Regions from separate parts of the Bacillus sp. EB V-12 genome, predicted to be linked through region 3. Evidence: riboswitches for the same ligand, from Rfam matches in the RefSeq annotation. Region 3 holds a riboswitch; each other region holds the start of a gene.
What was found. Region 3 has a riboswitch for S-adenosylmethionine ahead of metK (methionine adenosyltransferase). Riboswitches for the same ligand answer to the same signal wherever they lie in the genome.
Positions count from the first base shown of each region.

Region 1 (5,197 bases), on a different contig from region 3:
CTGGAACAGCGCCGTTATTTAAGATTGTTTCTACGTAAGCTTTTTTATTCATTGCGCCGTTAATAGCAAGGCGTGCATGTTGATTTTTTAATGTTTCATTTTTCTGATTTAATCGTAAGAATTGAATACCGACTTCAGCGCGTTCTTTGAAGTTTGGATCGCTCTTATATTTATCAACAAACTCTGCAGTTAAAGCAACACGATCAATTTGTCCTGAATCATATAAGTTCACTTCTGTAGACTTATCTTTAACGACATTGAAGTTGATTTCTTCTAATTTTACAGTTTTAGCATCCCAATAGTTAGGATTTTTCTTCAATTGGAAGCTTTGTTCATGTTTCCAGTTATCTAATGTGAAAGCACCGTTATAAATTAAATGATTTGTTTCTAAACCATATTTATCGCCTTGAGACTTTAAGTACTCTTCATTAATTGGTAAGAATGTTGAGAATGTAGTTAAGCTTAAGAAGTAGGGAACAGGACGGTCTAGTTGTACTTCTAACGTTTTATCATCAACAGCTTTGACCCCTAGTTGATCAATTGGCAATTGTTTTTGGCTTATTTGTTTCGCATTCTTTATATCGAAGAATAAGAATGCGTATTCAGCTGCTGTATCAGGATTTACGGCACGTTGCCAAGCGAAGGCAAAGTCCTTTGCTGTAACAGGAGTACCGTTTGACCATTTTGAATCACGGAGATGGAATGTATATTTTGTTTTATCGGGACTAATGTCAACCGACTCAGCGACACCAGGAACCGGTTTATTATCTTCTCCCATTGCATATAGCCCTTCAAAAACATTACGCATTACGTTCATGGATTCCCCATCCGTTGCTTTTGCAACATCCATTGTTGGAATTTCTGAAGCGAATGATAAGTTAATTGCCTGTTTATCAGGTGCTTTATCGTTTGCTTTCGCTCCGCTTGCATTATCTTTATTTCCCCCGCAAGCAGTTAGTAATAGACTTGCCCCCAAAACAGATGCAACAACAGGTACAACTTTTTTCTTCATTGTTCGTTCCTCCCTAAATGTGTTGTTCGTAACGTCATAATGTCCGTGTCTTGAAGTAGCTATAGAAGGAGATAAAACCTATTATAAATATTTGTTTATAGGTAATCAGGTGTTCTATATGTATATACATGTTGAACTGTAATCTATCGTTATATGTTTCAACGTAGTAGACATTATATTTTGATGGTGAAATATTTTGTTTCTTTGATTATTTAGAATATTAACGCTGAAAAGAACTATATGTCAATAATAAAAATAGATTGTTAATTTCTCAGAATAATATATTAAAAAAGCAGATTCTCATGTGTGAGAGAACCTATTTTTAATATATTTTGCTAAAAAAACAATTGGTGTGGGCTAATAATAAGTGGGGATGAAGAAACCCCCACTTATTAAAGTTTCACTTTATTTTTCAATTTTTGCCCACTTGAAGTTTAATTGACCTGCAAAGTCTACTTGCACAATTCCTTTCACATAAGAACGTTCTAAATAAGATTCGCCTTTTTGGTAAAGAGGAGCGATAACAGAGTCTTTAAATAATATTTTCTCGGATGCTAGTAATGCTTCCCAGCGAGCTTTTTCATCACCAGCTAAAGTTGTTTTCACTTTTGCTATTGTTTCATCGAATTCCTTATTAGAGTAATGATCTAAGTTATAAGGGTTATTCGTTGTAAATAGCTCAAGGAATGTAATTGGATCCGCAAAGTCAGGGCTCCAGCCATCAATTCCGATTTCGTAGTCACCTTTTAATAAAAGCGAAACTTGTTGCTTACGCGGCTGAGGTTTTATATTTACTGTTAATCCATCTAGATTCTTTTCTAGTTGTCCTTTTAAGAATTCACCAGTTTTCTTATCAAGGTCAGCATCACTCGTTAATAATTCTAATGTTATCTTTTCAGAACCAAGCTCTTGTTTAGCTTTTTTCCATAACTCTTGTGCAGATTTTGTATCAACTTTTGTTAAATCGCCGTTTGCAGTACGGAAGTCTTTTCCTTCAGGTCCTTTTGCAAAGTTTTTTGGAACGAGACCAAATGTTGGTGTAGAGCCATCATTTAATAACGTATTTACAAAGGATTTTCTATCAATTGTTTGATCAATTGCTTGGCGTGCAGAAACGTTTTGAAGTACTTTGTTTTGTTGATTCATACGTAAAAATTGTACGCCTACGTTTGGACGTTCTTTAAAGTTAGCATCCTTTTTATATTTATCGACGAAGTCAGATGTTAGTTTTATACGATCTAATTGTTTTGACTCGAATAAATTTACTTCTGTTGATTTTTCTTTTACGACATTAAAATTGATTTCTTCTAGTTTGACAGTATCTTTATCCCAATAGGTAGGGTTCTTCTTAAATTTAAAGCTTTGTTCGTGCTTCCAATCGCTTAGTGTAAAAGCTCCATTGTACAAGATTGTATTATCTTCTAAAGCGTACTTATCACCTTGTACTTTAAAGAATTCCTCATTAATTGGTAGAAATGTTGGGAACGCTGTTAAGCTAATAAAATAAGGAACAGGACGCTCTAATTCTACCTCAAACGTATGGTCATCAACTGCTTTTACACCAAGTTGGTCGGCTGGAAGTTCTTTGTTGTTAATTTTTGTTGCGTTTTTAATATCAAAGAATAAAAATGCATATTCAGAGGCTGTTGCTGGATCTACGGCACGTTGCCAAGCGAACACAAAATCTTTAGCTGTAACAGGAGTGCCGTTTGACCATTTTGAATCTCGCAAATGGAATGTGTATTTCGTTTTATCGCCACTTACTTCATGAGATTTTGCAACACCAGGAACAGGTTTGTTACCTTCACCAAGATTATACAAACCTTCAAATACGTTTCTCATTACTTGACCAGAATCAGTATCTGTAGCACGAGCCGTATCCATTGTTCGTATTTCAGTAGGTGAAGATAAGTTTAAAACCTGTTTACTAGGTGCCTCGTCTTTTGCATTTGCTCCGCTTGCTTCGTTTTTATAACTACCGCAACCAGTTAATAAAATACTTACTCCTACAACTGATGCAATACCGGGTACAAACTTCTTTTTCATTTGATTTTCCTCCTAAATAATTAAGTTTGGATGATGATGAGGGAAATGAAAAATAAAAAATCCCTCTTTTCATATTGAGAAAGAGGGATTTTTACGTACAAGTTATGCACCCGTATATAAACGAAGTCCCTCATTCTATCTTTCAAGCATAAAGCTTGCAGGAAGTGGCACAGTATTCAAAATGAACCTGTTGCCGAGGTTTCAAAGGGCCAGTCCCTCCACCTCTCTTGATACAATGAGTAAACGAATAAATTTTATTAATTTTTGTGTTTCTTTGATAATTCAAAATCTTACACCTTGAATAATGAAGTGTCAACTAAATGAAATATAGTTTAAATTTTCAGTTTTCTTAAATGAAAAAACCACTGCATATGGCAGTGGTTTTTCTACTAGAAGTTAAAGTTATCTGGATCTGGACCAACGCGACGATCTTCATTTAAAGCTTGAATTGCTTTCATATCATCAGCACTTAATTCAAAGTCGAAGATGTTTGCATTTTCAATAATGCGATGTTCTTTAATTGATTTGGGAATTGTTACAACTTCGTTTTGTAAATCCCAACGTAAAATAATTTGCGCAGTTGATTTATTATATTTTGTCGCAATTTCTTGTAACGTTGGATTATCTAGTAGTTGTCCTTGCATTAATGGTGACCAAGCTTCAAGCTGGATATTATGTTCTTTACAGAATGCATGTAACTCTTCTTGTGCTAAACGTGGGTGGTATTCCACTTGGTTGACCATTGGCTTAATTTCAGCAATTTCAAATACGTCTTGTAAGTGGTGAATGTGGAAATTACTCACACCGATAGCGCGAACACGGCCATCTTTATAAAGTGTTTCTAATGCTTTCCATGATTCAGTATATTTCCCTTTTACAGGCCAATGTACTAAATATAAATCTAAATATTCTAGACCTAATTTCTCTAATGTAGTTTCAAATGCTTGAAGCGTTGTTTCATATCCTTGATCGCTATTCCATACTTTTGAGGTAATAAATAATTCTTCACGTGAAACACCGGATTCACGAATCGCTTGCCCAACGCCTTCTTCATTTTGATAGATTGCTGCAGTATCGATGCTGCGGTAGCCATTTTTAATTGCTGCTTTTACAGAATCAATTACTTCTGAACCATCTTCTACTTTAAAAACACCTAAACCAAACCAAGGCATTTTTACACCGTTATGTAATGTTGTATAGTCTTTTAAACTTGTTAAAATCATATTATTTCCCCCTAGCTTTTTTGTTTGTTGCTTCTACTGCTTTTTGAATTGCCTCTGAAAAATTATATTCGTATAAAGTTTTGAGACCCTCAGCTGTGGAACCACCTGGCGTTGTTACTTGTTCGCGAAGGTTAGCTGGATTTTGCGTTTGTTCAAGCATAGAAGCAGAGCCAGAAATCATTTGAATCACAAGATGTTTTGCGGTTTCTTCATCAACTCCATAACTTTTTGTTGCTTCAATTAAGCTTTCAGCAAAGTAATAAAGGAAGGCTGGTGCACTTCCAGTAACTGCAGTAAGCTGATGAACTTCTTCCTCAGTACAAAGTTGCGAAGTACCAATACCTTTTAAAAGTAGTTGCAGGGTTTCTTGATGTATCTCGTTTACTGATTGTCCCATTGTATATAAGGAGATAGACTTTCCAATTTCAGCAGCTGTATTAGGCATAATCCAAGCAACAGGCGTGCCTTTTGGGAGTCTAGCTTCTAAATAAGATGGTCCAATGCCAGCTGCTACTGTTACGACTAGTTGATTTGATATTAACGGAGATAGCTCAGCTAATAACTCTTCATGAGCCGAAGGTGGCATTGCTAAAACAACCGTATCAACAGATGTAACATGCTGTTTCCAATCTGTTGTAGTAGACACATTATATCGATGTTGTAACTGTTTTAGCTTTTCTATGTTGCTTCGGTTAGAGACGATAATTTCTTCGATGTACTCTTTGCTTGTTTTAAGTAATCCGGAAAATATAGCTTCTGCCATACGACCGGCACCAATAAATAAAATTCGATGTTTAGTTAGCATATCCTTTATTCCTTTCTAGTAGAGATATGTTATAAAAACGATATCATCTTTAAGAGAATTTTGTAAAAAGAAAAGACTTACCGTAGATGGAATGGATAATGAGAAGGAGGA
Region 1 is NZ_JBUXJL010000014.1:28,802-33,998, forward strand. Features, by position in the region: gene ACZDYH_RS26690 (peptide ABC transporter substrate-binding protein) at 1-1,012, opposite strand, end outside; gene ACZDYH_RS26695 (peptide ABC transporter substrate-binding protein) at 1,418-3,058, opposite strand; SAM riboswitch class I at 3,191-3,295, opposite strand; gene ACZDYH_RS26700 (aldo/keto reductase) at 3,448-4,281, opposite strand; gene proC (pyrroline-5-carboxylate reductase) at 4,283-5,086, opposite strand.
Region 1: another riboswitch for S-adenosylmethionine. It lies ahead of ACZDYH_RS26695 (peptide ABC transporter substrate-binding protein); the one in region 3 lies ahead of metK (methionine adenosyltransferase).

Region 2 (5,197 bases), on a different contig from region 3:
GCATCCACTCTGGAAAACGAATATCATAACAAATTGTTCCAGCACATTCAACATCATCTAGCTTAAATTCGCCCGTACCATTACCAGCTATTAAATATTTATGTTCATCCATAAGCTGAAATAAATGTACTTTACTATATTCGTTGACTAACTGTCCTTCATTATTTACAACATACATCGTATTTGTAACGCCTTGCTCTGTTTGCTTTGCTATGGACCCACCAACAATATGTACATCATATTGCTTCGCCCATTCTATTAACTTTTCTTTCGTTTCCACTCCATCCCTATCTGCAATTTCAGAAAGTCTCGTTAAATCATATCCTGTTGTCCATAGTTCTGGTAAGACGATAACATCTGGCCTTTCCTTCATAGCTTCACTTATTTTATTTTTAGCATTCTCAATATTTTTTTCTACATCTCCAAAAACAATATCCATTTGAATACATGCGACTTTCATTTTTTCAGCCCCATTCTTATTTTTCTCTTTACAAAATACTGGAAAGATTATATCATTTGTCACTAGAATTGTAACAACTTTCAAAAGAGGTGGAAAGTATGAAATTATTTCAACCTTCTGAGATAGTAACATCATTGCCAACACAATTTTTCGCTTCACTTGTTGCAAAAGTTAACAAAGTCGTTGCAGCTGGTCACGATGTTATTAATCTAGGTCAAGGTAATCCAGATCAACCAACACCGCAGCATATCGTAAAAGCTTTACAAGATGCTGCCGAAAAGACCATTCATCATAAATATCCGCCATTTCGCGGACATGAAAGCTTAAAGGAAGCCGTGGCTACATTCTATAAACGTGAATACGGCGTGGAATTAAACCCAAAAACTGAAGTTGCTATTTTGTTTGGAGGGAAGGCTGGACTAGTAGAATTACCGATTTGTTTTACAAATCCCGGTGATACGATTCTCGTTCCGGATCCAGGTTATCCTGATTATTTATCCGGGGTTGCTTTAGCAAAAGCACACTTTGAAACAATGCCGCTTATTGCAGAAAATAACTTTTTACCAGATTATACGAACATTGATGACTCTATTGCAGAGCGTGCAAAATTAATGTTTTTAAACTATCCAAATAATCCTACCGGTGCTACTGCATCAAAAGATTTTTTTGATGCAACCATTCACTTTGCTAATAAACATAATATATTAGTTGTTCACGATTTTGCTTATGGAGCTATCGGATTTGATGGTCAAAAACCTGTTAGTTTCTTGCAAGCAGATGGTGCGAAAGATATAGGAATTGAAATTTACACATTATCAAAAACTTTCAATATGGCTGGCTGGCGCATCGCTTTTGCTGTAGGGAATGAAAGTGTGATTGAAACAATTAACCTATTACAAGATCATATGTATGTTAGTATATTCGGTGCAGTTCAAGATGCTGCTCGAGAAGCGCTATTAAGTTCACAGTCTTGTGTAATAGACCTTGTAAATAGTTACGAATCTCGAAGAAACGCTCTTATTTCAGCCTGTCACTCAATTGGTTGGAATGTAGACATTCCAACAGGATCATTCTTTGCATGGCTTCCCGTTCCAAAAGGATATACCTCTGAGCAATTTTCTAATATTTTACTAGAAAAAGCACATGTCGCAGTTGCTCCTGGTGTTGGATTTGGTGAGCATGGAGAAGGGTATGTCCGTGTTGGTCTCTTGCATACAGAAGATAGATTACGAGAAGCCATTAATCGAATTGATAAATTAAATTTTTTCAAAAAGTAATTGACAACACGAAAAATATCTGACAAAATTCAGTTATCTTAAAAATTTAAACATTTCTAAATACTTCTTATCAAGAGCAGGTGGAGGGACGAGCCCGACGAAACCCGGCAACCGATCTACAATTGTAGACACGGTGCTAATTCTCGCAGCATTACGCTGACAGATAAGGAGCTGGTTGTAAAAAAACCTCTCCTTAGCTGAGAGGTTTTTTTATTTAACTAGGAGGTTATAACAATGAGCGGAATTATAGCGACGTATTTAATCCATGATGATTCACATAACTTAGAAAAAAAAGCTGAGCAAATTGCACTCGGTTTAACAATTGGCTCTTGGACTCATTTGCCACACTTATTGCAAGAACAATTAAAGCAGCATAAAGGCAACGTCATTCATGTTGAGGAATTAGCTGAACATGAACATACCAATTCGTATTTACGTAAAAAAGTAAAACGCGGAATTATTAAAATCGAATATCCGCTATTAAACTTCAGTCCAGATTTACCAGCGATTTTAACGACTACATTTGGAAAGCTATCACTTGATGGCGAAGTAAAACTAATTGACTTAACTTTTTCAGACGAGTTAAAAAAACATTTTCCTGGTCCAAAATTCGGGATAGATGGTATTCGAAATCTTTTACAAGTGCATGATCGTCCCCTTTTAATGAGTATTTTTAAAGGAATGATTGGACGAAACATTGGGTATTTAAAAACGCAATTACGCGATCAAGCAATTGGTGGTGTAGATATAGTAAAAGATGATGAAATATTATTTGAAAATGCATTAACACCCCTTACGAAACGCATTGTATCTGGAAAAGAAGTTTTACAATCTGTCTACGAAACATACGGTCATAAAACGTTATATGCCGTAAATTTAACAGGGCGAACTTTTGATTTAAAAGAAAATGCTAAACGTGCAGTGCAAGCTGGAGCTGATATTCTATTATTTAACGTATTTGCTTACGGACTAGATGTACTACAATCACTTGCAGAAGATGATGAAATCCCAGTTCCTATTATGCCACATCCTGCTGTAAGTGGTGCTTATTCAGCATCCAAGTTATATGGAGTTTCATCTCCATTATTACTTGGAAAGCTACTACGTTATGCTGGGGCTGACTTTTCATTATTCCCATCTCCATACGGAAGTGTTGCGCTAGAAAAAGAGGAGGCTCTTGCTATCTCAAAATATTTAACTGAAGACGATGCATTTTTCAAGAAGAGCTTTTCTGTTCCGTCTGCTGGTATTCATCCTGGTTTCGTTCCCTTTATTGTACGAGATTTCGGTAAAGATGTTGTTATTAATGCTGGCGGCGGGATACACGGACATCCAAATGGAGCGCAAGGCGGCGGTAAAGCTTTTCGTACTGCAATTGATGCTACTTTGCAAAATAAACCACTCCATGAAGTAGACGACATAAATTTGCATAGTGCACTACAAATATGGGGAAATCCCTCTTATGAGGTGAAATTATGAGTATTCAAGTATTTTGTGATTTCGATGGCACGATTACAAATAATGATAACATTATGTCCATTATGGAAAAATTCGCACCACCAGAAGCCGAAGAAGTAAAGAATAAAATTTTATCACAAGAACTATCCATTCAAGAAGGTGTTTCTCAATTATTTCAATTAATACCTACTAATCTGCACGATGATATTATTCAATTTTTAATAGAAACTGCTGAAATCCGTAGTGGTTTTCATGAGTTTATACAATTCGTAAAGGAAAATAACATTTCTTTTTACGTGATATCAGGTGGAATGGATTTCTTCGTCTATCCACTCTTACAAGGAATCATTCCAAAAGAGCAAATTTATTGTAATGAAACAGACTTTTCAGCAGAGTTTATTACAGTTAAATGGCCTCATTCTTGTGATGATCATTGTCAAAATCATTGCGGATTATGTAAATCATCATTAATCCGTAAATTAAGTGATACAGATGACTTTCATATTGTAATTGGAGATTCTATTACTGATTTACAAGCCGCGAAACAAGCTGATAAAGTATTCGCTCGCGATTTTCTTATTACAAAGTGTGCAGAAAATCATATTGCTTATACACCGTTTGAAACATTTCAAGATGTGCAAGCTGAATTAAAACTTTTGTTGGAGGTGAAGGCATGAAACAACTTTTTCGTCAATGGTATGACTTAAGCGAGATAAAAAAAGAGTTAACAACACGAAATTGGTTCCCAGCAACAAGTGGTAATATTTCTATAAAGGTTAGTCATGAACCACTTACTTTTCTTATTACGGCAAGCGGTAAAGATAAAACAAAAACCACTCCAGATGATTTTCTATTAGTAGATCATGTAGGAGTTCCCGTTTTAGAGACTGAATTACGTCCTTCAGCAGAAACAATATTGCATACACACATTTATAACAATACGAATGCCGGTTGCGTACTTCATGTTCATACAACCGATAATAATGTCATCACAAATTTATATAGTGATGCAGTCACCCTTCAAAATCAAGAAATTATTAAAGCACTCGATATTTGGGAAGAAGGTGCAACAATTTACATTCCTATTATCGAAAACCATGCCCATATCCCAACGCTTGGAGAAAACTTCCGAAAGCATATACAAGGAGATTCGGGTGCAGTATTAATCCGTAACCACGGTATTACTGTATGGGGCCGAGATAGCTTTGATGCAAAGAAGAGATTAGAAGCTTATGAGTTTTTATTCCAATTTCATATAAAACTATTATCAATTCAGGGAGGCGTTTCTAATGGCGCAAATTCGTATTCATGAAGTAAATACTCGTATTGAAAATGAAGTGGAAGTATCTAAATTTCTACAAGAGGAAGGCGTTTTATATGAGAAATGGAATATTTCTAAACTTCCTACTCATTTAAATGAAAATTATTCGTTAACAGATGAAAACAAAGCTGAAATATTAGCTATTTTTTCAAAAGAAATCGCTGATGTTTCAGCACGCCGTGGTTATAAAGCACATGATGTAATTTCACTTTCAAATAGCACCCCTAACCTTGACGAATTATTAATTAATTTCCAAAAGGAACACCATCATACAGATGACGAAGTTCGCTTTATCGTCAGTGGTCATGGCATTTTCGCTATTGAAGGTAAAGATGGGAAATTCTTTGATGTTGAACTTGAGCCAGGCGATTTAATATCTGTTCCTGAAAATGCAAGACATTATTTTACCTTGCAAGATGATCGCCAAGTTGTAGCTATTCGTATTTTTGTGACAACTGAAGGCTGGGTTCCAATCTATTAAGGTAGTTAGTTGAATAAAAGGACTTGGACCCCCTTTTCCAAACTTTTATTCACTCTACATATATACATCCTCCTATGGAACAGGCTTATTTCATTTTGAAATAAGCCTGATTTTTTATTTACTTGAAAGTACCATTTCATCACAAATTTAACACCTTGATTTTTCAAGTGCATTTTTCGAACATTTTTTGAACATTTATT
Region 2 is NZ_JBUXJL010000001.1:591,653-596,849, reverse strand. Features, by position in the region: gene ACZDYH_RS03230 (carbon-nitrogen family hydrolase) at 1-544, opposite strand, end outside; gene ACZDYH_RS03225 (pyridoxal phosphate-dependent aminotransferase) at 559-1,737, shown strand; SAM riboswitch class I at 1,802-1,907, shown strand; gene mtnW (2,3-diketo-5-methylthiopentyl-1-phosphate enolase) at 1,972-3,216, shown strand; gene ACZDYH_RS03215 (2-hydroxy-3-keto-5-methylthiopentenyl-1-phosphate phosphatase) at 3,213-3,872, shown strand; gene ACZDYH_RS03210 (methylthioribulose 1-phosphate dehydratase) at 3,869-4,507, shown strand; gene ACZDYH_RS03205 (1,2-dihydroxy-3-keto-5-methylthiopentene dioxygenase) at 4,485-4,997, shown strand.
Region 2: another riboswitch for S-adenosylmethionine. It lies ahead of mtnW (2,3-diketo-5-methylthiopentyl-1-phosphate enolase); the one in region 3 lies ahead of metK (methionine adenosyltransferase).

Region 3 (5,197 bases):
TAACGCCGCGCTCTGTTCCTGCTAGTTTACTAGTGTAACCACTTAAGAAATGATACATAGCTTGCTCTTTTGATAACTTACTGATTGGAGGCAATACGCCAGATGCATCAGCAGTTAAGAAAATAATTGTATTTGGGTGTCCAGCAACACTTGGCAGTACGATATTGTCGATCGCATGCATAGGGTATGCAGCACGAGTATTTTCTGTTAAAGTAGTATCGTTGTAGTCGGCGATACGTGTTTGGTCATTAATGATAACGTTTTCTAAAACAGATCCAAATGTGATTGCATCGAAAATTTGTGGTTCTTTCTCGTGAGAAAGGTTTACACATTTCGCGTAGCAACCGCCTTCAATATTGAATACACCGTTATCAGACCAACCGTGCTCATCATCACCGATTAATTTACGGTTTGGATCAGCAGATAATGTTGTTTTACCTGTTCCAGATAAACCGAAGAATAGTGCTACGTCGCCTTCTTCACCTACGTTTGCAGAGCAATGCATAGAAAGAATATCTTGTTCAGGTAGTAAGAAGTTCATAATAGAGAAGATTGATTTTTTCATTTCTCCAGCGTATTCTGTACCACCAATTAGTACAATACGTTTTTCGAATGAAACCATAATGAATGCTTCAGAGTTTGTACCGTCAACAGCTGGATCAGCTTTGAAGTTCGGTGCAGAAACAATTGTGAACCCTGACTCATGAGTTGTTAATTCTTCTTCAGTTGGACGAATGAATAATTGATGTACAAATAAATTGTGCCATGCATATTCATTAATAACTTGAATTGGTAGGCGGTAATTGCGGTCAGCGCCTGCAAATCCTTTGAAGACGAATAACTCTTCTTTTTCTTTTAAGTATTCTAAAACTTTAGTATATAATTTATTAAAATGTTCTTCAGAAATCGGTTGGTTCACAGCTCCCCAAGCAATTTTGTCAGCAACCGATGCTTCTTTCACAATAAATTTATCTTTAGGAGAACGTCCTGTATATTTTCCAGTTGAAGCAGAAACGGCACCAGTCGAAGTTAATTTCCCTTCATTTCGCATTAATACTTTTTCCACTAATTGCGGAACACTTAGTTGAATCTGTGCATTGCTTCCGTTCAATAATTCGTGTAAACCAATTTGGACATTCACAGTACTCATATTTATATACCATCCTTTTCATTTAATGAAATATTTCTCGTAATCCCCAACAAGAGTATAACACAATTATATAAATAATGTATACTATTTATTTCTTTTTGTTTGTGTGAATGCATTATTTCCCTATTAATATTTCATTTCAGGCGTATTGAGAAAAACTTTCAGGAAAATGTGAATATTAATTGACAAATGAATATCATTTCTTTAGTATAGGTTGGGACGGATACTCTCTTATCCCGAGCTGGCGGAGGGACAGGCCCGATGAAGCCCAGCAACCTCACTTGTATTGATAAATGCAGGTGAATAGGTGCTAAAACCTGTGCGAGGCTACAGGTCTCGAACGATAAGAGCGAAGGGCAAAAAGCAGTATGCAAGTAGCAAATTAAACCTTTCCTCTATGTAAAGTAGGAAAGGTTTTTCTGTATGCTTGTGTGGGAGAATAAATGTATGTCGCAGTTTGTGGCAAATTAAGGATGAGTTCCGTACAATATATACAATTACTGTAGGGAGGTTTACCACATGACAAAAAAACGTCATCTGTTCACATCTGAGTCTGTAACTGAAGGACATCCAGATAAAATTTGTGACCAAATTTCTGATTCAATTTTAGATGCGATCTTATCAAAAGACGCAAATGCACGTGTAGCTTGTGAAACAACTGTAACAACTGGTTTAGTATTGGTAGCGGGGGAAATTACGACTTCTACTTACGTAGATATTCCAAAAATCGTTCGTGAAACAATTCAAGGCATTGGTTACACACGCGCAAAATACGGATTCGATGCAGAAACTTGTGCAGTTTTAACATCTATCGATGAGCAATCTGCTGACATCGCTATGGGTGTTGACCAAGCGCTAGAAGCACGCGAAGGTCAAATGACTGACGCTGAGATTGAGGCAATTGGTGCAGGAGACCAAGGTTTAATGTTTGGTTTCGCATGTAATGAAACACAAGAGTTAATGCCACTTCCAATCTCGCTTGCTCACAAATTAGCTCGCCGTTTAACTGAAGTACGTAAAGATGATACATTATCATACCTACGTCCGGATGGAAAAACGCAAGTTACAGTTGAGTATGATGAAAATGGTAAACCAGTACGTGTTGATACTATCGTAATTTCTACACAACATCACCCAGATGTTACATGGGAAGAAATCGATCGCGACTTAAAAGAGCACGTAATTAAAGCTGTAGTACCAGCAGAATTAATGGATGGAGAAACGAAATTCTTCATTAACCCAACTGGCCGCTTCGTAATTGGTGGACCACAAGGTGATGCTGGTTTAACAGGACGTAAAATCATCGTTGATACTTACGGTGGATACGCTCGCCACGGTGGCGGTGCATTCTCTGGTAAAGATGCAACGAAAGTTGACCGTTCTGCAGCATATGCAGCTCGTTATGTTGCGAAAAACATCGTAGCAGCTGGTCTTGCTGAAAAAGCAGAAGTGCAACTTGCATACGCAATCGGTGTAGCACAACCAGTATCAATTTCAGTTGATACATTCGGCACTGGTAAAGTATCTGAAGACGTACTAGTAGAACTAGTTCGTAACAACTTCGATCTTCGCCCAGCTGGTATTATTAAAATGCTAGACTTACGTCGCCCAATTTACAAACAAACAGCAGCTTACGGCCACTTCGGACGTACTGATGTAGATCTATCATGGGAGCGTACAGACAAAGCAGCAGCTTTAAAAGAGCAAGCTGGTCTATAATATATGAAAAAAAGCTTTGCGCGGTGAGCGCAAAGCTTTTTTTATTTATAATTACGTTGGAATAAAGCGAAGAGTTCAATGTCATGCCAATTGCCATTGCGGAATATAGCTTCTTTACAAGTTCCTTCATGTTGAAAACCGAGTGATTTATATAATTTAATTGCTCTATCGTTAAAAGAAAATACTCGTAAAGAAAGGCGATGTAAATTTAATTCTAAAAATGCATAATCCAATAATAAGGTGAAAGCTTCCTTCCCATAACCTTGCCCCCAGTAATCCTTGTTACCAATATCAATAATACATTCAGCGTTTCGGTTATACGAATCAATATGAATTAAAGAAGTAATACCAATTGAAAGATGCGTAGATTTTTCTTCAATGATATAGCTCTTAGAGTCCGAAGAATGAATAAATTGCTGGCAAAGTTTTTCTGTGTCTTGAAGGGAATATTTATCAAGAGTGAGAGTAGTTGAACTCATAACGTCTATATCATTATGCCATTTATAATATGTTAGAATATCATCTTCGGAAAACTTTCGTAACTGGATACGGTTTGATTTAAACAATGTAAGTCCTCCTTTTGTATTTTCTTTTCACATGATTTACAAAGGATTGGTTTCTTCTGGACATATGTAATCAACCTTTCATTTGACGTGCTTTACCTGCGCAAAAGGCACTACTTAGTAAAAATAGTGTCGCGAATATAATGCTTACTAATGTAGCGTATGGAATTGCGCCTTTTAAGGAAAAGCCGACAGTGATTGAAGCGATGAATAAGAGGATAAATGTTGTTGTTAATTTTTTATAAAGTTCCATACTATGTAGACCTCCAATTTATTTTTTAGTACAAGTTTTAAAATTGAATTCTATTATGTAGAAAATATAAAGAGTAGCTAAAGATGTGTAGTCTAGGAGTATAAGAAAGTGCACTTTCCTTTTTGTGGGTTAGTATACTTATATTGTATCATGGCGCATGATTGGCTTCATACATAATTGTGTAAAGGTATGTATGATAAAATGAAGAAAAGTCTTTAAGAAAGGAAAGATAAAAAATGAGTGTAACTGAACATAAAAAACAAGCTCCAAAAGAAGTGCGTTGCAAGATCGTGACGATTTCCGATACACGTACGGAAGAAACAGATAAGAGCGGACAACTATTACATGAATTGTTAAAAGAAGCGGGACATAAAGTAACTTCTTATGAAATTGTAAAAGATGATAAAGAAAGTATCCAGCAAGCAGTGTTAGCTGGTTATCATAAGGAAGATGTAGATGTTATATTAACAAATGGCGGTACTGGTATTACGAAACGCGATGTCACAATTGAAGCAGTATCAGCGTTATTAGATAAAGAAATTGTTGGATTTGGTGAGCTGTTCCGTATGATTAGTTATTTAGAAGATATCGGAAGCAGCGCAATGTTAAGTAGAGCGATTGGTGGTACAATTGGGCGCAAAGTAGTCTTCTCGATGCCAGGGTCTAGCGGAGCGGTTCGCCTTGCGATGAATAAATTAATTTTACCGGAATTAGGTCATATTACATTTGAGCTGCATCGCCAATGAGTAAGTATGCTGGAATTGTATTAGCAGGTGGTATGTCGAGTAGATTCGGTGAGCCGAAAGCGTTAGCAATTTGGAAGGGAACTACTTTTGTTGAGCATATTGTGAAAGTGATGGGAAATACTTTGCAAGACATTGTAGTAATTAGCCATACTGATATAAAAGAGCGAGTAGAGCAATTCGTACAAGTACCTGTTATAGAAGACATTCCGCACTATAAAGGAAATGGACCGCTTGCCGGCATTGTATCAGGTATGGAATACATAGAAGCAGATTGGTATGCTATTATGCCTTGCGATGCGCCAAATGTTTCGCATGAATGGTTTACCATTTTACTGGAGCAAACGAACAATGAATATGATGCGGTTGTACCTATTATTAATGGAAGAAAACAACCGCTACTTGCGGCGTATCATAACCGCGTGAAAGAAAAGATTTATGCTTTACTTCAGGAAGAAAAAAGAAGTATGGGGCAGCTTTTATCACAATGTAATGTGAAGTATGTTTCTGGAGAAGATGTACAAGCGAATGCTGATTGGTTTATAAATGTAAATACGAAAGAAGAATATGGGCAGGCTCAAAAAGACCTTTCAAATGAATGAAAGGTTTTTTTGATATACAGAATTGGGGAACAATTGCTGTATAAAGGTATGTGAGTAAGTTGATTTTAAGGGGAATTCTTAAAATCATTATACAGTTAAAATACTGTATAACCATATATTAATTTTTATGGGTTTTTATTACAAGTCTGTTTAGTTATGTTTATTTT
Region 3 is NZ_JBUXJL010000011.1:99,949-105,145, forward strand. Features, by position in the region: gene pckA (phosphoenolpyruvate carboxykinase (ATP)) at 1-1,150, opposite strand, end outside; SAM riboswitch class I at 1,379-1,500, shown strand; gene metK (methionine adenosyltransferase) at 1,670-2,869, shown strand; gene ACZDYH_RS25385 (GNAT family N-acetyltransferase) at 2,911-3,435, opposite strand; gene ACZDYH_RS25390 (hypothetical protein) at 3,506-3,685, opposite strand; gene ACZDYH_RS25395 (MogA/MoaB family molybdenum cofactor biosynthesis protein) at 3,922-4,431, shown strand; gene ACZDYH_RS25400 (molybdenum cofactor guanylyltransferase) at 4,428-5,030, shown strand.